One region of the Micromonospora sp. CA-249363 genome, then DNA from elsewhere that is predicted to be linked to it. Evidence: riboswitches for the same ligand, from Rfam matches in the RefSeq annotation. Region 1 holds a riboswitch; the other holds the start of a gene.

Region 1 (11,132 bases):
AAGATTGACGAGAACGTAACTCGTATGACGTCTGACGTCAACGGTTGCCCGTACACTGGGGCGGACTCGTGGGCCCGCTCCCGCGGCTACGCGGAGGTGAACGTGACGACATCGAACCGGTCGGCCGTCAACGGCGCGGCGACGCCGACCTGGACGCGTCGCCCGACGAATCTGGCTCAGGCGATCACGGCCGAGTTGGTGACCCGCATCGTCCAGGGAGCGCATCCCTCGGGCACGCCGCTACCCCCCGAGCCGGTGCTCTGCGAGACCTTCTCGGTGAGCCGGACGGTCATCCGGGAAGCGGTGAAGATCCTGCAGGAGAAGGGGCTCGTGCAGGTCCGCCAGGGCAGCGGAACGCTCGTCACCCCGCCCTCGTCGTGGGACATGCTCGACGAGCTCGTCCTCGCGGCGACCATCGCCGAGGACGACACCCTGGCGATCCTGGACGACCTGGTGGTGACCCGCCGGGTGCTGGAGTCCGACATGGCGAACGTTGCCGCCCGCCTCGCCGACGACACGACGATCGACCGGCTGCGCGCCCTCGTGGACCGTATGGACGAGCTGGTCGACGACCACGTGACCTACCAGGAGCACGACCGCGCCTTCCACGACACGGTCATGCAGGCGTCCGGGAACCGCATCGCCCGGGGCGTCGTCCGGTCCCTGGAGAGTCAGGTCGTCAACACCGCCCGGTACATGGGCCAGCCCGAGCGGGCCATGTGCGTGGCGTCGAACCAGGGGCACCGGCGCATCTACGAACGCATCGCCGCCCACGACCCGGACGGTGCCGCACAGGCGATGTTCACGCACATCACGGAGGCGTGGCTCGTGCGCCGCAGCGGCCCGGGGAGCCCGACCCGACTGCAGCGCTGACCGCTTCGTCGACCCCTGGTACGACCCCACGACGACCCGCCCGTGACACCGGTGCGAAATCCAGGTCCGTCCATCGCTTGAGAATGTTAGCGATAACAGACTACCCTCGGGCCGCAGAGGCGAAGGGCACGCTTCACCGCTCCACCCGATCCACTGAGGTCGATGGAGCGGTGCATGACCAACGCCCACTGGTGGGTGACCGGGCCTCCCCTCAGGGACGTTGACCACCGCCGTCGACGTACGGCGGGCCGCCGCACGCGGGTGCCACGGGTGGACACGCGCCCCCCTCCTGCCGTGCTCGCGGCACCGCCGCAGCCCCACCCCCGAGCGACCCGCGACGACACCCGCGACACGCCGCCAGCGCACGCGGCGAGCCGCCCGCCCGTCGTGACCCACCCTGGAGGTACCGATGCGCCCCACACCGCCACCGCGGACCACGAACCGGCTCCGGCGCGGCCTCGCCTGGCTCGCGAGCCTGCTGCTCGTCTCGACGCTGATGCCGGCCACGGCCGCCCGCGCGGACAACCCCATAGTCCAGCACATCTACACGGCCGACCCGGCGCCCCTGGTCCACAACGGACGGGTCTACCTCTACACCGGCCACGACGAGGACGGCTCCACGTACTTCACCATGAAGGACTGGCGGGTGTGGTCGTCGGCCGACATGGTCAACTGGACCGACCACGGCTCGCCACTGAGCGTCGCCACCTTCAGTTGGGCGAGCGCCAACGCGTGGGCGGGTCAGGTCGTGGCCCGCAACGGCAAGTTCTACTGGTACGTGCCGGTCACCGCCCGGGCCACCAACTCGATGGCCATCGGCGTCGCGGTGGCCGACAGCCCCACCGGGCCGTTCCGGGACGCCATCGGCCGTCCCCTGGTCGGCAATGGCGAGATCGACCCCACGGTCTTCGTCGACGACGACGGCCAGGCCTACCTGTACTGGGGCAACCCGAACCTGTGGTACGTCCGGCTGAACTCGGACATGATCTCCTACAGCGGCAGCGCCACCAAGATCCCGCTCACCACCGCCGGGTTCGGGACCCGCAGCGGCAACGCGAGCCGGCCCACCCTCTACGAGGAGGGCCCCTGGGTCTACAAGCGCAACGGCATCTACTACAACGTGTTCGCGGCGGAGTGCTGCTCCGAGTTCATCGGATACTCGACCGCCACCGGCCCGATCGGCCCGTGGACCTACCGCGGCACGGTCATGCCCCGCCAGGGCGCGAGCTTCACCAACCACCCGGGAGTCATCGACTTCAACGGCGGCTCGTACTTCTTCTACCACAACGGCGCGTTGCCGGGCGGTGGCGGTTACACCCGCTCGGTGGCCGTGGAGAAGTTCACCTACAACACCAACGGCACCATCCCGACGATCAACATGACCACGACGGGCGCGCCGCAGATCGGCACGCTGAACCCGTACGTGCGGCAGGAGGCCGAGACCATCGCCTGGGGCTCCGGCATCGAGACCGAGCCCGCCAGCGAGGGTGGGATGAACGTCGGATGGATCGAGAACGGGGACTACATCAAGGTCAAGGGCGTCGCCTTCGGTACGGGCGCCACGTCCTTCTCCGCGCGGGTCGCCTCGGCGACGTCCGGCGGCACCGTCGAACTGCGCCTCGGCAGCCCCACCGGCACGCGGGTGGGCAGCTGCACGGCGCCCGGCACCGGTGGGTGGCAGGCCTGGCAGACCGTCTCCTGCCCGGTCTCCGGCGCCACCGGCACGCAGGACCTGTACCTGCGGTTCACCGGCGGCAGCGGCACGCTGTTCAACCTCAACTGGTGGCAGTTCCAGGCCAACGGCACCACGCCCACCCCGACCCCGACCCCGAGGCCGAGCCCGACCGCCGACCCGACGCCGTCGCCCGTCCCGACGCCCACGACCACTCCCACGCCCACGCCGACGAGCCCGGCGGGAACGTCCTGCGCGGTCACCAACACCGTGGTGAACACCTGGCAGGGCGGTTTCGAGGGGCGGCTAACGGTCACCAACTCCGGATCGTCGGCGCTCAACGGCTGGCGGGTCACCTGGACGCTCGCCAGCGGGCAGACGGTGTCCCAGGTCTGGAACGGCACCCTCACCCACTCGGGTAGCCAGGTGACCGTCGCGAACGCCAGCTACAACGGCCAGCTCGCGCCGGGATCCTCGACCACCGCCGGCTACCTCAGCTCCACCACCTCGACCAGCCCGCCCACCATCACCCCGACCTGCGCCCCCGCCTGATCCCCTCCGTTCCCCACCCCCAAGAACACCCCCACCCCATCCCCACCCCGTCCGCCGCCGACGTCGATCATGAAGGCAATGCCCCCGACACGCCGATAGGGAGCACCAACTTCATGATCGACGGGGCGGGGCCGGGGGTGGGGTGGGGGTTCTAGAAGTCGTCGTCGAAGGCGACCGTGCCGGTCACCCCGACCTGGTACGCCGACACCCGCCGCTCGAAGAAGTTGGACAGCTCCTGCACGTCCTGCAACTCCATGAAGGCGAACGGGTTGGCCGACCCGTAGTGCGGCGCGATTCCGAGCTGGGCGAGCCGGCGGTCGGCGACGTGCTGGAGGTACTGGCGCATGTCCGTCAGGGCGAGACCGGGCACCCCCTGACCCACCAGGTCCTCGGCGAACTGGACCTCGCACTCGACCGCCTCGGTGAGCATGCGGCGGACCTGGTCGGCCAGGTCGTCGTCGAACAGGTCCGGCTCCTCGGCGCGTACGGTGTCGACGACGTCGAACGCGAACGCCATGTGCATGCTCTCGTCGCGGAACACCCAGTTCGTGCCCGAGGCAAGCCCGTGCAGCAGACCCCGCGAGCGCAGGAAGTAGACGTACGCGAACGCGCCGTAGAAGAACAATCCCTCGATGCAGGCGGCGAAGCAGATCAGGTTGAGCAGGAACGCCCGTCGGTCCTCGCGGGTGCGCAGCTCGCGCAGGTCGCCCAGCGAGTCGATCCAGCGGAAGCAGAACTCGGCCTTGCGACGGATCGAGGGAATGTTCTCGATGGCGGCGAAGGCCCCGAACCGTTCGGTCTCGTCGGGGACGTACGTGTCGAGCAGGTTCAGGTAGAACTGGACGTGCACGGCCTCCTCGAACAGCTGCCGGGACAGGTAGAGCCGACCTTCGGGGCTGTTGACGTGCTGGTACAGGTTGAGCACCAGGTTGTTCGCGACGATCGTGTCGCCGGTCGCGAAGAACGCGACGAGCCGGCTGACCAGGTGCCGCTCGGCCGGCGACAGCCGGTCCAGGTCGGCCAGGTCGGCGTGCAGGTCGACCTCCTCGACCGTCCAGGTGTTGCGGATGGCGTCCCGGAACCGGTCGAAGAAGTGCGGGTAGCGCATCGGGCGGAGAGTCAGGTCCATCCCGGGGTCGAGCAGCATGTGCGTGGTCCTCGCGTCGGTGGTGCTGTCGGTGGTGACGGTGTCGGCGACGGTCACTGGCACGCCTCGCACGACTCGGGGTTCTCCAGCGAGCAGGCCAGCGCCTCGGCGTCGCCCGTCAACGGCGCGACGACCGCGACGGTGGCCTGCTGGATGCGGGTGGCCGGCCGGGACCGCAGGTAGTAGGTGGTCTTCAGACCGGTCTTCCAGGCGTACAGGTACATCGAGGAGAGCTTGCCGATGGTGGGCGAGGCCAGGAACAGGTTCAGCGACTGGGACTGGTCGATGAACGGCGCGCGGGCGGCGGCCAGGTCGATCAACGCGCGCTGCGGCAGCTCCCACGCGGTGCGGAACAGCTCCCGCACCTCGGCCGGCAGCTCCACGACCGACTGCACCGACCCCTCGGCCCGCTTGATCGCCGACCGGATCTGCTCGGTCCACAGGCCGCGGGCCTTCAACTCGCGTACGAGAGCGGTGTTGACCTGGAGGAACTCCCCCGACAGCGTCTCGCGCTTGAACAGGTTGGACACCTGCGGCTCGACGCACTCGTAGCAGCCGGCGATCGAGGCGATCGTCGCGGTGGGCGCGACCGCCACCAGCAGCGAGTTGCGCAGCCCGTACTCCCGCACCTGCTGGCGCAGCGCGGTCCAGCGCGCGGTCTGCGTACCCTCGACACCCCACAGGTCCGGTTGCAGGTCGCCCCGCGCGGCCCGCGTCTGCGCGAACGCCGGGTGTGCGCCGAACCGGCGGGCCAGGTCGGCGGAGGTCTCCAGCGCGGTCAGGTACAGCTCCTCGCTGATCCGCGTGGACAGCTCCCGCGCGGCCGGCGCGTCGAAGGGCAGCCGCAACGCGAAGAACACGTCCTGCAACCCCATCAACCCGAGCCCGACGGGCCGCCAACGGGGGTTGCTCGCCGCCGCCTGCGGGGTCGGGTAGTAGTTGATGTCGATGACCCGGTCGAGGAACGTCACCGCCGTGCGGACCGTGGCGCGCAGCCGTTCCCAGTCGATGCCGTCGTCGGTGAGGTGGGCGGCGACGTTCACCGAGCCGAGGTTGCACACGGCGGTCTCGTCGTCGCTGGACACCTCGATGATCTCGGTGCAGAGGTTGGAGAGGTGCACCACGTTGCCCGGCTCGGCCGTCTGGTTGCACAGCCGGTTGGCCGCGTCCTTGAAGGTCATCCAGCCGTTGCCGGTCTGGGCGAGGGTCCGCATCATCTTCCCGTACAGCTCGCGGGCGGGCAGCTGCCGCACGTAGCGGCCCTGCGCCTCGGCGGCCCGGTACGCGGCGTCGAACCGCTCGCCCCACAGGTCCGGCAGCTCAGGCACCTCGTCCGGGTCGAACAACGACCACATCTCGTCGGCCTCGACCCGGCGCATGAACTCGTCCGGGATCCAGTTGGCCAGGTTGAGGTTGTGCGTACGCCGGGCGTCCTCGCCGGTGTTGTCCCGTAGCTGGAGGAACTCCTCGATGTCCGGGTGCCACGGCTCCAGGTAGACGCAGGCCGCGCCCTTGCGCCGGCCGCCCTGGTTGACCGCCGCGACGCTCGCGTCCAACGTACGCAGCCACGGCACGATGCCGTTGGACTGCCCGTTCGTGGCCCGGATCAGCGCGCCCCGGGACCGGACCCGGGAGAACGCGATGCCGATGCCACCGGCGAACTTGGACAGGTTGGCGACCTGGGCGTACCGCGCGTAGATCGAGTCCAGCTCGTCGCGGGGCGAGTCCACCAGGTAGCACGAGGACATCTGGGTGTGCCGGGTACCGGAGTTGAACAGGGTCGGCGAGCTGGGCAGATAGGCGAGGCTGGACATCAGCCGGTAGAAGTCGACCGCCTCCTGCGGCGTACGGGACAGGCCGCAGGCCACCCGCAGCAGCCAGTACTGCGGGGTCTCCAGCACCAACCGGGTGGTGGGGTGGCGCAGCAGGTACCGGTCGTAGACGGTGCGCAGGCCGAAGTACTCGAAGCGGCGGTCGCCGTCGGCGTCGACGGCGTTGTCGAACGTCTCCGCGTGGGCGGCGACGAACGCGGCGGTCTCGTCACCGATCAGACCCTCGGCGTGGCCGGCCCGGATCGCCGCGCTGAACGACGTGACGCCCTGCCGCCGCACCTCCTTGTCGACGTAGCCGGCCAACAGCCGCGCGGCCAGGCGCGAGTACTGCGGCTCCGCGCCGATCATCTCGGCCGCCGTCTGGATGGACAGCCGGTCCAGCTCGGCCGTCGTCGCGCCGTCGTAGAGGCCGCTGATCGTACGGGTGGCCACCCGCATCGGGTCGACGTCGGTCAGGTCGTCGGCCCACCGCTCGACCGCCCGGACGATCTTGTTCACGTCCACGGCCTCGGTGCCGCCGTCGCGCTTGCGCACCTGCATCGGCGTCCGCCGCACGGCCTCGCCGCTGACCGGGACCACCTCGGTGACTGTCACCACTCACTCCTCGGGAGTTCGAGACCTCAAGGGCCCTCGGACGCAAGGAGGCGGACACCGCCGGACTCCACGCCGCGCGGGCGTGGGTCAGGTGGCGTCAGCCGTACCGCGCGGCCTCGGACCGCCGCGCGCCCGGGTTCGGGTACGCGGCGCGCTGGCAGGTCTTCGGACTCGCGGGCGCGACCGGGCCCACCCGGTCACCTACTGGCCGTCGCTTCCCAGGCCGATGGCCCAGTGCTGATGACGGCGGTCGTTCCCACTCACCGCTGCGGGACAGTCCCGGATTTCCACCGGGTTCCCTCTTGCCTCGACCACTCACTCGGAACGGCCGAACCAGCTGCGGTCGACACCATATATAGGGGCGAGCACGTTTGTCACACCCCACATGTCGGTCTCGGGCGTGTCGCGGTCGACGGTGACGGTCCTCGTCGATCGACTCGGGCCGGACGGCGGACGGTGACGCCCCGACCGTCGTCATCGGCTTGACCGAGGAGAACCGGCACCGCTACGGTCGACCCACTATCTGCGGCGACGCGAGGGAAGCCGGTGAGAATCCGGCGCGGTCGCGCCACTGTGAGCGGTCCCCAGCCCGGGGGTCGCGAGCCAGGACGCTCGGTCGTCCGCAGCCTTGCGATGGGGACGCGTCATCCCCGAGGAGGTTCGTCCACGCATGTCCAGCTCCACGTCCAGCCAGCCGCTGGCGCACCCCGCTGTCCCGACCCGTCTCCTGTGGACGGTACTGGCCACCGTCGCCGCGCTCGCCCTGCTGACCTACCTCGTCGCCTTCGACCAGGGGGCCGTCTCGCGCAGCGGGATGTACCTGCACGAGCTGATGCACGACGGCCGGCACCTGCTCGGTGTCCCGTGCCACTGACGGGCACCGCACCCACGTTCGTCTCGGTCCTGCTGCGCGGGCTGCTCGCCGGCCTGGTGGCCGGCCTCCTCGCCGGGACGTTCGCCTACGTCGTCGGGGAGCCACACGTCGAGGCGGCCATCGCCATCGAGGAGGCGGCCACACACGCCGAGCCCGTCGCCGACGGGCACCAGCACGGCGAGGACGCCCTGGTCGGCCGCAACGGCCAGCGCGGCGGCCTGTTCCTGGCCACCGGCCTCTTCGGCGCCGCGATGGGCGGTCTGCTGGCCAGCGCGTACGTCCTGCTCAGCCGTCGTCGGCGGACCGCCGACGACGGGCGGTCCGGGCTGCTGCTGGCCGGTGGCGCGCTGCTCGGCGCGGTGATCGTGCCGTTCCTCAAGTACCCGCCGAATCCGCCGGCCATCGGCGACCCGGCCACCATCAACCAGCGCACGGTCACCTACCTGCTGATGGTGGTGCTCGGCCTGGTGGCGGTCTGGTCCGGTTCGCTGGGCTACCGGTCGGTCGGCGAGCGCGCCCCGGTGTGGCTGCGCGTCAGCGCGGCGGTCGGCGGGTTCCTGCTGGTCACCGTCGTGTCGTACGTGGTGCTGCCGTCGTTCCAGGAGGTCCCCGGCGACTTCCCGGCGACGCTGCTGTGGAGCTTCCGCCTCGCCTCGCTCGGCACCCAGGTGGTGCTGTGGACCGGGATCGGCCTGCTCTTCGCCGCCCTGACGCACCGCCAGCGCGTGGTCGCCGACGCACGACTGGCGGGGTGAGCGCCACCAGTCTGCGGCTGGTCGCCCACGGTCACACCGCCGCCCTGCGGCAGGCCCGGTTCGGCGGGGACGACAGTCTGGACGAGGGCGGCCGGCGCGCCGCCCTCGCCCTGTCCCCCGCTGGTACGGGCCGGCGACAGGGTCACGCCGTGGCGTGCCTGTCCAGCCCCGCGGCGGCGGCCGTGGAGACCGCCCACGCTCTCGGCCTCGCGCCCACCGTCGAGACGGCGCTGACCGACTGCGACTACGGCGACTGGACCGGGCGGTCCCTGGCGGAGATCGCCGCGTCGCGACCGGACGGGCTGCGCGAGTGGCTGTCTGCGCCGGACGCGGCGCCACACGGCGGTGAGTCGGTCGTCGCGCTGCGCCGGCGCGTCGGTCGGTGGCTGGACGCGCAGCGCGGCGCCGGTCGACGGGTCACTGCCGTCACGCACCCGCTCGTGATCCGGGTCGCGCTCGTGCACGCCCTGGATCTGCCACTGGCGGCGTACCGGCAGTTCGACGTCGCGCCACTGGCCGTCGTCCGACTCACCGACCACGGTCCACGGTGGCAGCTCCGCCTGGACGCGGCACCGGCACCGGCGGACTGGTGACGAGGGCCTACCGCGGCTCCTCTAGAGCTGCCCCGGATCCGGGGCAGCGAGCCGGGGCCGCCGGTCGGGCGGGCCCGGAACGGATGTCGGGCGGGCCGTGTTCCACGACCCGCCCGACTGATGTGCTCCCCGCCTACTTCGTGCCGGTGACCGTGAACGGTCGGGACACCGTCGCCTTCGAACGGGACCCGGACAGCGTCACGCTGGTGGCCCCGGGCTCCGTCGCATCCGGGACGCCGACGGTCCCGCCGGCGACGATGCCGTCACCGTTCGCGTGTACCGTGCCGACCCGACGCCCGTCGCCGAGGCTGACCGTGATCGCCTCGTTCGGCGCGAAGCCGGAGCCGTCGACCGTGATCGACGTGCCACGCGGCGCGGACGGCGTGGGCAGCGACAGGCGCGGCTGGTAGGCCGGATCCGCCGTACCCGCGGTCACCTGCACGGTTGCCGTCGCCGGCGTGCCGGAGGACGCGCCGGTGGCGCGGACGGCGTACCGCCCCGGTGGCGTGTCCCCGGAGGTCGCGACGGTCGCGCGGACCGTGCCCGTCGCGGACGCCGAGACCGTCACCTCGCGGGTGGCGGCAACCGCGAGGCCCACCGTCACCCGCTCCCCGGCGGCGAACCCGCTGCCGACGACCGTGACCGCGTCGCCGGCGGCGACCGACTGCGTGCCGGACACCGCGAGGGTGGTGGCCGCCCCGCCCCGCCGAACGGTCACGGTGAAGGTGGCGGTGCTGCTCGACAGCGAGTCCCACGCGGTGACGCGCACCGTGTAGGTGCCCTCGCGGGCGTAGGTGTGCCGGCCGCTCAGCGCGCCGTCCGCGCCGACCGTGGCATCGTCCGGAACCGTCCCGTCGCCCCACTGGACGCGGGCGTGGTAGCCGGTCGTGTCGGGAACACCGCCGGTCACCGATCCGAGGTTCGCCGTGAGGACCTGTCCGGCGTCGACGCTCTGGTCGCCCGGGGCGGTGGTCACCAGCGCGGCGGCCGGAGTGCCGTCGTCGGCGACGGCGAACACGTGGATCCGGCCCGCCGAGCGGGGATCGCCGGTCTGCGTCGGCAGGGTCACCGAGACCAGCGTCTTACCCGCCGGGATCTGGTACGGCGTGGTGGCGAACAGGAACGGCTGGGCGCCGTCGCGGCTCGTGCCACTGAGCCGGTACGCGGACTTCGCGACCACGATGTTGCCGTACGACGGCGTCCCGTTGGCGTTGCCGCCCAGCGTCCAGTCACTGAACTGGATCGGAATGCCGGCGGTGCTGCCGTCGCTGAACGTCGCCGTGCCGGTGGTGCTCTGGTTGCCCTGCGTGCCGGCGCCGATGAACGAGATGCTCCGGGCATCGGCCGGCAGGCGCAGGGCGATCGTCGCACCGTTGCCGGTGGCGTTGTCCGGCTGCCCGGCCGGAACCTGCGGCAGGGTGAAGCCCAGCGCGGTGCCCGGCACCTGGTGCCGCTGCCCCTGGGTCACGCCCGCCGCCGCCAGTGCGGCCCGCGAGTACGCCCACGACTTCGCGTCGCAGTCCGCCGCGAGGGTGCCCTCGTCGCCGACGCACACGGTGTCGAACGCCGCGGTGAGGCCGGAGTTCGCCGCGTACGAGACGTCGACGCCGACCGTCACCGAGCCCTGACCGACGCCGTCGGTCACCGTGACGCTCGCCTGGTGGTAACCCGGCGTGGCGTAGGTGTGCTCGCCGCTGACGCGGTAGACCTCCCGGGAACTCAGCGTCAGCGTGCCCTCGGTGGCCGGTGAGCCGTCACCCCAGTCGATCGTGGCCCGGTAGTCGTCGGCGACGCCGCCGGTGACCGTGGCCAGGGCCATCGTGGCGGGCGCGCCGGAGCGGGCGTGCACGCCGTCGCTGGCGGTCACCGTGATGTCACCGCCGCTCAGGTCGAGGTCGCCCCCGGCGAGCAGCTCGATCTCGGCGAGGGTCGGCTGGGCCGCGCCGACGGTCTTCGTCACGACGAGGCGGAACTGGGAGTACCGCCCGGGCTTGTCGACCCGGAACGGCCGGGTCTGGTTGCGCCAGCGGAACACCTCGCCCGCGCGCGTGTCCAGCGTGCTCCAGGTGAGACCGTCGGTGGAGCCCTGCAACCGCCAGTCCGCCGGGTCACCCGCGGTCGCGCCGGAGGTGATGGTGTAGTAGGTCGGCTTCTGCCGGCCACCACGGGTCGCCCAGCCGATCTGCGGCGTGCCCGACGACGTCGTCAACTGGGTGGTGGACGAGTCGTCGAACAGCGTC
Region 2 (11,132 bases), 730 kb from region 1:
CGAGAGGTGCGAGGCGGTTACCCGGTCGGCCGCCCGTTAAGCGGGCGGCAGGCTCAGGCGCTGTCGCGGGCCACCAGGGCGGACGGGAAGAGCGTCACCGGCGCTCCCGGGCGGCCGGCCAGCACGGCGGTGGCCGCCGCGGCGGCGATCCGGCCCACGGGGTGACTCGCGGTGGTGAGCGCCGGCGTGGTCATGCCGGCCAGCGGGATGTCGTCGAAGCCGGCCACCGCCACGTCGCCGGGCACGCGTACGCCGTCCTCGCGCAGCGCCGCGATCACCCCGAGGGCCGTCTCGTCGCTGATCGCGTAGATCGCGTCGACGTCCGGCCAGCGACGCAGCGCCTCGCCGGCCGCCTCCCGGCCCCGCGCCGCCGTGAAGTCCCCCCACACGACCCGCTCCGGCAGGCCGGCCTCGCGCATCAGCCGGCGGTACGCCCGCACGGGCCGCTGCGCGCACGGCAGCCAGCGCGGGCCGGTCACCATGGCGATGCGGCGGCGGCCCGTCTCGTACAGGTGGCGCAGCACCGCGCCGGCGCCGGTGGTGTTGTCGACGTCGAACGACGGCACCGTGGCCGAGCCGATGCCGATCGAGGCGATCCGGCCGTGCAGCGCCCGGGGTACGGCGTCGAGCAGCTCCTCGGTGGTGTTGACCAGCACGACCCCGCACACGCTGCGATCGGCGGCGAGCTGGTCGAGGCCGTACGGGTCGCCCAGCGCCAGCCAGTGCAGGGCCACCCCGATGCCGGCCGGCCCGCACACCCGGGCGGCCGAGGCGACCACCCGGTCCACGTACGGGTCGTCCAGCACCGCCGCGCTGGTCCCCAGGGCGGCCACCACCAGCCGTACGCCGCCGCCGCGCACCAGTGCGCGCGCGGCCGAGTTGGGCACGTAGCCGAGCTGGTCGGCCGCCGTCACCACCCGTGCCCGGGCGGCCGGCGAGGCGAATCCCGTGCCGGCGATCACCCGGGAGGCGGTGGACCGGGACACCCCGGCGGCCCGGGCGACGTCCTCCAGAGTGGCTGGGCGGTGCGCCGCTGCCGTCATCGTGTCCTCCCCGACGACGCCCACCCCCCGCGGGCGTGCGCCTGCCAGGAATCATCCCCCGACCTGCATGCCGCCGGTAAGGGGTGGTGGCCCGCTTGTGGTGGTAGCGCTCTCAGGTGTGCGATCGTGCCAGGAGATCACCCCCCAGGAAGAGGACCACCCCCTTGAGCGCCCCCACCAGTCCCGCCGTCGTTCCGGACGCCACCGTGCCGGCGCGCGCCGTCCGGCTCGCCCGCAACGGCGTCGCCTTCACCTTCACCCTGAACGGCCTCGCCGTCGGTAGCTGGTTCTCCCGGGTGCCGGCCGTCCGGGAGGCGCTGGACCTGTCCGCCGGCCGTCTCGGGCTGCTGTTGCTGGCGCTGAGCGTCGGCGCGCTGCTCGCCATGCCGACGTCCGGGCTGCTCGCCCAGCGCCTCGGCTCGGCCCGCACGGTGACCCTCTCCACCGTGCTGGTCGCGGTGGGCCTGGTCGTGGCCGGGTTGGGCGCGACGGTCGCCGGGTCGACCGCCGTCGTCGCGCTGGGGATGGTCGCCTTCGGCTACGGCTCCGGCGCGTGCGACGTGGCGATGAACGTCGAGGGCGCGGCGGTGGAGCGTCGGTTGGGGCGTACCGTCATGCCCCGTTTCCACGCGGCCTGGAGCCTCGGGTCGGTGGCCGGCGCGGGCGTCGGCGCCGGGGCGGCCCGCCTGGACGTGCCGGTCGGCGCGCACCTCGCCGTGATAGCGGTCGTGGTCCTGGTCGGCACCGTGCTCGCCTCCCGGGCGTACCTGCCCCAGCCGGCCGTGAACGCGGCCGACGCCTCGACGGACACCAGCCCGGCCGGCCGTCGGCGGGCCCAGCTCGCCGCCTGGCGTGAGCCCCGCACCCTGCTGATCGGGTTGTTCGTACTGGTGGCGGCCTTCACCGAGGGCAGCGCCAACGACTGGCTGGCCGTCGCGTTCGTCGACGGTCGGGACCTGAGCGAGGCGGCCGGCGCGGCGGTCTTCGGCGTGTTCGTCGTCGGCATGACCCTCGGTCGCACCGCCGGCACGATCGCGTTGGACCGCTGGGGGCGGGTGCCGGTCCTCAGCGGCACCGTCCTGCTCGCCGCCGTCGGCGCGGCGCTGGCCGTGCTGGCCGGCTCGGGACCGGTGGCCATCGTGGGCGTCGCGCTGTGGGGAATCGGCGCGTCACTCGGCTTTCCCGTCGGCATGAGCGCGGCGGCCGACGAGGAGGCGCACGCGGCGGTACGGGTCAGCGTCGTCGCGGTGATCGGCTACACGGCGTTCCTGGGTGGCCCGCCGCTGCTGGGGCTGCTCGGCGATCACGTCGGGGTCCTGCGGGCGCTGCTGGTGGTGCCGCTGCTGCTCCTGCCGACGTTGGCGCTGGTGCCGGCGCTGCGCCCGCCGCGCGCCGCCGAGGAGGAGTCGGAGGAGGCCGTCGCCGAGCAGGCGCCGGCAGCACAGCAAAACTAGCCCGGATCGGGGCGTACCGGTATCGGGCGCGCGGCCGAGTGCGCCGCGCGCCCGTGCTGGCTACGGTCGCCCGATGCCAACCGACGAGATCACCGCCGCCGCGGCGGGCACCTGGACCCTGGGCGACCGCACGGTGCGCCGGATGGGCTTCGGCTCGATGCGGATCACCGCGAACCCTGACCGTGAGCGTGCGATCGCGCTGCTGCGCCGCGCCGTGGAGCTGGGCGTCAACCACATCGACACGGCCGCGTTCTACGTCTCGCCCGGCGGAACCCTGCGGGTGGGCACCGGTCCCGCCCGGTACGCCACCGAGCTGATCCGGGCTGCCCTCACCCCGTACCCCGAGGATCTGGTGATCGTCACCAAGGTCGGCTTCGGCTACGACCCGGCGGCGGGGTTCCACGAGGCGGTCACCGCCGCGCAGCTGCGCGCGCAGGTCGAGGAGAACCTGCGGCGTCTCGGCCGCGACCAGCTCGACGTGGTGAACCTACGGCTCGGCCGCGGGCCGGGCGCGGTGCCGCTGGCCGAGCGGTTCGGCGCCCTGGCCGAACTGCGCGACGCCGGGCTGATCCGGCACCTCGGGCTGTCCAACGTCCGGCCCGAGCAGCTGGACGAGGTGGCCGGCATCGCGCCCGTGGTCTGTGTGCAGAACAACTACGGCGTGGACGCCTACCGTGAGCAGGACGCCTTCGTCCGGGCCTGCGGTGCGCGGGGGATCGCCTACGTGCCGTTCTTCGCGCTGGCCGGAACCTTCCGGGAAGCGGGCGCGACCGCCGCGCCGGGCGCCGCCGTCGAGGCGGTCGCCCGCGACCACGGCGTCACCCCTTCGCAGGTACGCCTGGCCTGGACCCTGCACCAGGGCCCTCACGTCCTGGCCATCCCCGGCACCGGCGACCCGGCACACCTGGTGGAGAACATCGCCGCCGCCGCCCTCCACCTGACCCCGGAGGACCTGCTCCGCCTGCCCTGACCCCGCCCGCGCCCCGCCCCCGGCCCCCGCTCCCGCGCCCGCCCCGCCCCGCCCCCGCCCCGGTGATCATGAAGTTGTTGCCGTCGATGCCGGCGTGTCACGCCGATAACTTCATGATCACCGGAGTGGCTAGGTGAGGACCACGAGTTGCCGGGTCGCGCGGGTCATCGCCACGTACCTGTCGACGGCGCCCTGGACGCCCTCGCCGAACAGGTGCGGGTTGACGAGGACGACCAGGTCGAACTCGAGCCCCTTCGACAGCTCGGGGGTCGACGACCGGACCCGGTCCCGGGGCGTGAAGGTGGGGTCGCCGATGACGCAGGCGATCCCCTCGGTGTGCTCCGCGAGCCAGCCGTCGACGATCGCGTCCCGGTCGGCCACCGATCCGTGGGTGACGGGGATCCCGTTGCCGCGGATCGAGGTCGGCACGTTCGCGTCCGGGAGTACGGCCCGGATGACCGGTTCGGCCTGCGCCATGACCTCCCGGGGCGTCCGGTAGTTGATGGTCAACGAGGTCAGGGTCACGTCGTCGAGTCCGACGCGGGCGAGTCGTTCCGCCCACGAGCCGGTGAACCCGTGCCGGGCCTGGGCCCGGTCCCCGACGATGGTGAAGCTGCGCGACGGGCACCGCGACAGCAGCATCTGCCACTGCGCGTCGGTCAGCTCCTGCGCCTCGTCCACGACGATGTGCGCGAACGGGCCGGCCAACAGGTCCGCGTCGACGCCCGGCAGGACGGCCTCGTCGACGAGCGCGTCCTGCAGGTCCAGTTGGCGCAGGCTCGACAGCACGCCCTCGCCGTCGTCGTAGGTGTGCGCCTCGATCAGCTCGTCGACGACCGTCGCCATGCGTGCCCGTTCGGCGGCGATCGTGGCCTCACGACGGCGGGTACGCCCCGACGCCTCCGGATCGCCGAGCCGCTGCCGTGCCGCGTCCAGCAGCGGCAGGTCGGACACCGTCCACGCGCGGGCGTCGACGCGCTGGAGCCGGCGGACGTCCTCCGGAGCGAGCCAGGGGGCGCATCTGCGCAGGTAGGCGGGCACCGACCACAGGTCCGCGACGAGGTCGGCGGCGTCGAGCAGCGGCCAGGCGCGGTTCACCGTCGTACGGAGTTCCGGGTCGCGCCGCAGCGCCGCGCGGACGAGGTCCTCCGGCTCGTCGCCGTCGTACCTGCCGAGCAGGATGCTCAGCAGCTCGTCCCAGATCTCGTCGCGGGCCTCGTTGTGCGGGGTGCCCGGTCCGGGCGCCTCGAACGCCTGGGCCCAGTCGTCGGCGTCCAGCCGGATGTCGGTGTCGCCGGCCGGGACGGTCAGCGCCGTCGTCGGCGGCTCCTCGTAGAAGCGCACGGCCGCGTCGATCGCCCCCACCAGGTCGGCCGAGGACTTGAGGCGGTCCACCTCCGGGTCGGTCTCGACGGCCGCCGAGGCGCCCTGGGGTACGAGGTCCCGCAGGGTGCAGGTCTGCACGTCCTCCTCGCCGAGGCTGGGCAGGACGTCGGCGACGTACGCCAGGTAGGGCTGGTGCGGCCCGACGAACAGCACCCCGCCGCGGCCCTGCCGCAGGCGCGGGTCGGAGTAGAGCAGGTACGCGGTGCGGTGCAGGGCGACGACGGTCTTGCCCGTGCCCGGACCGCCGTCGACGACGAGCGCGCCGCGTGATCCGGCCCGGATGATGGCGTCCTGGTCGGCCTGGATGGTGCCGAGCACGTCGCGCATCCGCGCCGAGCGGTTGCCGCCGAGGCTGGCGATGAACGCCGACTGGTCGTCCAGCGCGGCGTGCCCCTCGAACCCGTCCGGGGTGAACACCTCGTCCCAGTAGTCGCTGATCCGACCGAGGGTCCAGCGGTACCGGCGTCGGCTCGCGAGGCCCATCGGGTTGGCGTGGGTCGCACCGAAAAACGGCGCGGCGGCCGGCGAGCGCCAGTCGAGCAGCAGCCGGCGGCCGTCGCCGTCGCTGAGGCCGAACCGTCCGATGTAGACGGGATCGGGGTCGTCCGCGTGCACGATGCGGCCGAGGCACAGGTCCAGGCCGAAACGACGCAGCGCGCGCAGGCGGGCGGTCAGCCGCCGGACCTCCTCATCCCGGACGACCGCCTGCCGCCCCTTGCCGGCGGGCGCCCGACGCTCGGCGTCGAGGCGGTCGGACAGGTCCGCGACGGACCGCTGAAGGCTCGTCGCGATCACGGCGAAGTGCTGCTCGTCCCGGGCGACGAGCGCCGGGTCGGCCTTGGCGGCGAGGTTCTCCGGCAGGTCGAACACACTGGCCGCCGACGACGACACGTTCATCTGCATGGCTCCCGTTTCCGCAGGTCATGGCCTTGGACGGGCCATTCTGCGGCACAGCGGGGGCCTTGCCGCAAGTCCCCCCATGCGGTATATGTTGGATATGGCGGAAGGGTTGTCCCCGTCCTCACGGCTTCCGATCGGCGTAGACGAGATCCATCGTGTCGGTACGCCCGGCCCACCGCAGATCGAGATGCCAGCACCCCGCCTCGGGCATGTCGATGATCGACGGCCCCGGCCCGCCGGCGACCTCGTGGGTCACTGTCGTGTCGGTGCCGTCCAGCGTCGCGGTGATCTCCAGCGTGGTCGACGCCCCCGGGGCCGGCGAGGTCGTCGCGGGCCGGGCCACCCAGAGGATCTTGTTGTTCGACCCGTCCGATCGGACCTGCGCGAGCGGGTTGCCGAACAGCACCGCCACGATCTCGCCCCGTGCGCCGAAGACGTGCGGCGCGCGGGTGTCCCCGTGGAACCCCTCGTCCGCCCAGTCGGGCAGTGACCCGGTCTCGACGCGCGCCGCGCAGCCGGTCGCCGTGTTCACCGACGCCGTGGCCGGGCCGTCGGCATTCGTCGCCGGCTGACCACTCGCCGTGCAGCCGGCCAGCAGGAGAACCGACCCCAGTAGAAACCTGCCCCAGGTGACCATCGCGCTCCCTCCCGAAACAACATGTGCCCCGGTCTGGAGACACCGGCCGGGCCGCACGGGTTCCTAGGGGAGCGAACGGGCGATCTCGAGCGCCACGGCCTTGCTGCGCGCACCCTCCAGCCGGTAGGTCACGCCGGCCTGTTCCCAGATCAGGGTCGACGCGGCGAGTCGGGCGGTCTCCCGGCGGATCTGACCCGAACGGTCGACGTAGGACAGCACGTGGGGACCGTCGACCCAGATGGCGAAGTCACCCTCGACCTGCGTCCACTCCGCTCCCGGCTGGCTCGTCTGCTTGTGGAACGCCAGGTCGAGGCGACCGTCGAACGCGTCGAGACGTACCGTGCCGCCCTCGTAGAGCAGCGTCGCGACCCAGCACGCGCCGGTGCCGTCGGGGTCGGCGACCGACACCCGCTCCGGCGGACCGAGCGCGGCCGGGACACGGATCGGGAAGCGCACGGCCCGCCGCGCCTCGTCGAGCCCCACCGTCCGCAGCGACGGCAGGGGTGACGGCTCGTCCCCGGGCGGCGACGGGCTGGACGACGTGACGATGTCGACGCCGGCGAAGCGCAGCACCTCACCGACCGCGTCGGCGACGGCGGCGCGCGTCGGCGGCAGCGCCGCGACCAGCAGGGCCGCGAGCGCCGCCGCGGCCACCGAACGCCACCGACGCCACCCGCGTACGCCCCCCACGAGCCGGTCGTGCACGCGCGCCGTCACGTCCGGCGCGGCGGGCGTGTCCAGCCAGCCGCCGAGGTCACGCAGCTCCGCTTCGAGGTCGTCGCGGGCGAGGTCATCCATGCCGCACCTCCTCGTCGGCGAGCAGGGCGCGCAGCTTCGCCAGTGCCCGGGAGGTACGGGACTTCACCGTTCCCCGGGGCCAGCTGAGCAGGACGCCCGTCTCCTGCTCGCCGAGATCGAGGAAGAACCGGCAGACGATCACCTCGCGGTCGCGTACCGGCAGTTGTCGCAGGGCCGCCACCAGCGCCGCCCGACGCTCGCCGGCCAGGACCGCGTCGACGGCGTCGTCCTCGGCGATCTCCGGTGGCGGATTCGCCGCCGCCCGCAGGACCAGGCCGTCCCGCCGGGAGCGGGACCGGTGCAGATTGCGGGTCTCGTTGGCGACGATCGCCAGCAACCAGGAGCGGAAGGACGACTCTCCCCGGTAACGGGACAGCTTGCGGTAGCCCTTCACGAACGCCTCCTGGACGACGTCCTCGGAGTCCGAACCCGCACCGAGCAGCACCGCCGTCCGGTACGCGGACGCGGTGTGCCGGGCGACCAGGAGGTCGTACGCCTCCAGGTCACCGGATCGGGCGCGGCTGACGAGCACGTCGTCGTCCAGGGGGAACCTCCGGTCGGACTCGCACTGATGACACCACCCGCGCGCGTCGGGTTCCGCCCCGGACGAGTCAGATTTCTCCCACCCGCCGTCCAGCGTGTTGCCAGGAATCGGTGCTGAACTGGGAGTGGAGTCGAGGGAGAGGGGCTGGGCATGGGCTGGTTCAACCGGCGGTCTCGAAGCGCCGAGGCGACCCCGACGAAGCTGGACCGGGAGGCCACCCGGGAGGACCTCGCCGCGCTGGAGGCGTTCGTCACCAGCCGGCGGGGCGTGGAGTTCTACCTGGAACCCGAGACGACCGCCACCGACACCACCGTGGTCGCGATCGCCCATGACGGCGAGTGGATCCGTCGCCGCACCGGCACACCCCGTGCGGCCGGCGACATCGCCCGCAAGCACGCGGTGCCGCTGTACGAGGCGGCCCGCACCGGCTACCCGGAGCGGATGCGGGTGTGGAATCGGGCACACCCGGAGCGCCACGCCCGCTGAGCCCTCCGCGTCAGACCGTCCCCGCGTCCCCGCTGATCTGCCGGGCCGGGATGACCGACCAGCGTGCCGGATGGGCGGCGCCACGCTGAGCGACCGCGCGGGCCAGGGCGTGTGACGCGTCCTTTGCTCTGCTTCCCTATACGCGACAGCCAGCGGGCCGCAGTGTCGCCTATGGGGAAGCAGAGCAAAGGACCGTGGGTGCAGGTCCGGGGGGGCATCGCGGTGTGCCGATCCGTCGCCGCGTCACCCGCCGATCCGTCGCCGCGTCACACCCGCCCGGCGGGTCGGGGCGGCGTTGACCGGCGGCTCGGCGGTGTGGCAGCATTCGCGGCCTGACGGCAGTGAAGGAAGTCGGTGCGAATCCGACGCGGTCCCGCCACTGTCACCGGGGAGTGATCCCCCCTCGTGAGTCACGACCGTGTGTCTGCGGTTGGAAGGCCGGGGGAGAGCGTCGATCCGGAAGCCAGGATACTTCGGCCGTCGGGACGTACCCCAGGGCGTGGACACCCGAGGAGGACCCGATGACGCTTGGCGTCTCCACCATCGACGGCCGCAGCCGTCTTCCGCACCGCTGCCGTCTCCCGCACTGCGGCCGTGCTGTCGCCGCGATCGGCATCGACTCCGTTTCCCGCTGAGTTCCGCGCCACGCCACCCGTCGCTGCCGGCCCCGTGCCGGTGAGCGGTCCGGGCCGCGGCGCCCCCTGAACCCCGCGCTCACCCCACGTCGTCGCCGAATCGCCTCCGCGAACGCGCTGACGTTACCGTCCGGAGCCTGCCGTGCGCATTCTGCTGCTCTCCACCGCCGACACCGACCTGCTGGCCGCCCGTGCCAGCGACGCCGACTACCGGCTCGCCAACCCCGCCCGCGTGGCGGCCGGCGAGGTGCCCGCCCTGCTGGACGGGGTCGGCCTCGCCGTCGTACGCCTGCTCGGGGGACGGCAGGCGTGGCCGGACGGCCTCGCCGCGGTGCTCGCGAGCGGCGTGCCCACGGTCGTGCTCGGCGGCGAGGCGCTGCCCGACGCGGAGCTGATGGCGGTCTCCACGGTGCCGTCCGGGGTGGTCGCCCAGGCCCTCGCGTACCTGGTCGAGGGTGGGCCGGACAACCTGGGGGAGCTGGCCCGGTTCCTCTCCGACACGGTCCTGCTCACCGGCGAGGGATTCGCCCCGCCCGCGCCGACCCCGTCGTACGGCGTGCACGGTGAGTACCCCACCGAACCGGATCGGCCCACCATCGGGATCGTCTTCTACCGGGCGCACGCCCTGGCCGGCAATACCGCGTTCGTCGACGTGCTGGCCGAGGCGGTGCGCGCGGCCGGCGGCAACCCGCTGCCGATCTTCTGCGGTTCGCTGCGCGGGCTGACCGCCGGCGCCGGCCCGCTCGGGCTCTTCGCCCGCTGCGACGCGTTGCTGGTCACCGTCCTCGCGGCCGGTGGCGCGGTCGCGGCGGACGCCTCCTCGGGCGGCGACGAGGACGCCTGGGACGTCGGCGCGCTCGCCGCCCTGGACGTGCCGGTCATCCAGGCGCTCTGCCTGACCAGCACACGCGAGCAGTGGGCCGGCAGCGACGCCGGACTGTCCCCGTTGGACGCGGCGATGCAGGTGGCCATCCCCGAGTTCGACGGCCGGATCGTCACCGTGCCGTTCTCGTTCAAGCAGGTCGACGCCGACGGTCTCTCGGTATACGTCGCCGACCCCGAGCGGGCCGCCCGCGTCGCCGGCATCGCGGTGCGGCACGCCCGGCTGCGGTACGTGCCGAACGCCGACAAGCGGATCGCCGTGGTGCTCAGCTCGTACCCCACCAAGCATTCCCGGGTCGGCAACGCCGTCGGGCTGGACACCCCGGCTTCGGCGGTCCGGCTGTTCGCCGCGCTCGCCGAGGCCGGCTACGACCTGGGCCACGCGCCGCCGCCCACGGACGGTGACGCGTTGATCCACGCGTTGATCGCCGCAGGTGGGCACGACGTGGAGTGGCTCACGCCGGAGCAGTTGGCGGCCGCCGAGGCGCGGGTGCCCGGGGAGACGTACCGGCGGTGGTTCGAGCAGATCCCGGTCGAGCTGCGCGCGCGGATGCGGGAGCACTGGGGTGAGCCGCCCGGCGAGCTGTACACCGAGGGCGGTGACATCGTGCTGGCCGGGCTGCGCTTCGGCAACGTGGCGCTGCTGATCCAACCGCCACGTGGTTTCGGGGAGAACCCGATCGCCATCTACCACGACCCGGACCTGCCGCCGAGCCACCACTACCTGGCCGCGTACCGCTGGCTCGCCGCTCCGGTCTCGGACGGCGGCTTCGGCGCGGACGCCGTGGTGCACCTGGGCAAGCACGGCACCCTGGAGTGGCTGCCGGGCAAGGGACTCGGCCTGGCCGCCGACTGCGCGCCCGACGCCGTCCTCGCGGACCTGCCGCTGGTCTACCCGTTCATCGTCAACGACCCCGGTGAGGGCACCCAGGCCAAGCGGCGGGCGCACGCCGTGGTCGTCGACCACCTGGTGCCGCCGATGGCCCGCGCCGAAACGTACGGCGACCTGGCCAAGCTGGAGCAACTGCTGGACGAGTACGCCACCGTGCAGGCGCTCGACCCGGCCAAGGTGCCCACCGTGCGGGCCCAGATCTGGGACCTGGTGCGTGCCGCCGAGCTGCACCACGACCTGCACACCGAGGCGATGCCCGACGCGGACGACTTCGACGACTTCGTGCTGCACCTCGACGGCTACCTGTGCGAGGTCAAGGACGTGCAGATCCGCGACGGGCTGCACATCCTCGCCGACGCGCCCACCGGCGAGCCGCGGGTCAACCTGGTCCTCGCGGTGCTGCGCGCCCCGCAGATCTGGGGCGGCGCGCAGGCCCTGCCCGGCCTGCGGCAGGCCCTCGCCGCCGCGTACGCCCTCGACGAGCAGGCGCTGCTCGCGGCACCGG

What was found. Region 1 has a riboswitch for cobalamin ahead of ACQPZK_RS12580 (ribonucleoside-diphosphate reductase subunit alpha). Riboswitches for the same ligand answer to the same signal wherever they lie in the genome.
Region 2: it holds a riboswitch for cobalamin, as region 1 does, so the genes downstream of both, cobN (cobaltochelatase subunit CobN) here and ACQPZK_RS12580 (ribonucleoside-diphosphate reductase subunit alpha) in region 1, are expected to answer to the same signal.

What each region holds. Positions count from the first base shown of each region.
Region 1 covers NZ_CP192020.1:2,742,650-2,753,781, reverse strand. Annotated here, with positions in the region: gene ACQPZK_RS12595 (FadR/GntR family transcriptional regulator) at 103-873, shown strand; gene ACQPZK_RS12590 (family 43 glycosylhydrolase) at 1,283-3,097, shown strand; gene ACQPZK_RS12585 (ribonucleotide-diphosphate reductase subunit beta) at 3,249-4,244, opposite strand; gene ACQPZK_RS12580 (ribonucleoside-diphosphate reductase subunit alpha) at 4,298-6,616, opposite strand; cobalamin riboswitch at 6,810-7,023, opposite strand; cobalamin riboswitch at 7,166-7,305, shown strand; gene ACQPZK_RS12575 (CbtB domain-containing protein) at 7,341-7,544, shown strand; gene ACQPZK_RS12570 (CbtA family protein) at 7,535-8,299, shown strand; gene ACQPZK_RS12565 (histidine phosphatase family protein) at 8,296-8,892, shown strand; gene ACQPZK_RS12560 (GH92 family glycosyl hydrolase) at 9,026-11,132, opposite strand, start outside.
Region 2 covers NZ_CP192020.1:3,469,833-3,480,964, reverse strand. Annotated here, with positions in the region: gene ACQPZK_RS16095 (LacI family DNA-binding transcriptional regulator) at 54-1,043, opposite strand; gene ACQPZK_RS16090 (MFS transporter) at 1,208-2,497, shown strand; gene ACQPZK_RS16085 (aldo/keto reductase) at 2,571-3,467, shown strand; gene helR (RNA polymerase recycling motor ATPase HelR) at 3,597-5,750, opposite strand; gene ACQPZK_RS16075 (hypothetical protein) at 5,875-6,390, opposite strand; gene ACQPZK_RS16070 (hypothetical protein) at 6,454-7,188, opposite strand; gene ACQPZK_RS16065 (RNA polymerase sigma factor) at 7,181-7,720, opposite strand; gene ACQPZK_RS16060 (hypothetical protein) at 7,883-8,218, shown strand; cobalamin riboswitch at 8,538-8,714, shown strand; gene cobN (cobaltochelatase subunit CobN) at 8,996-11,132, shown strand, end outside.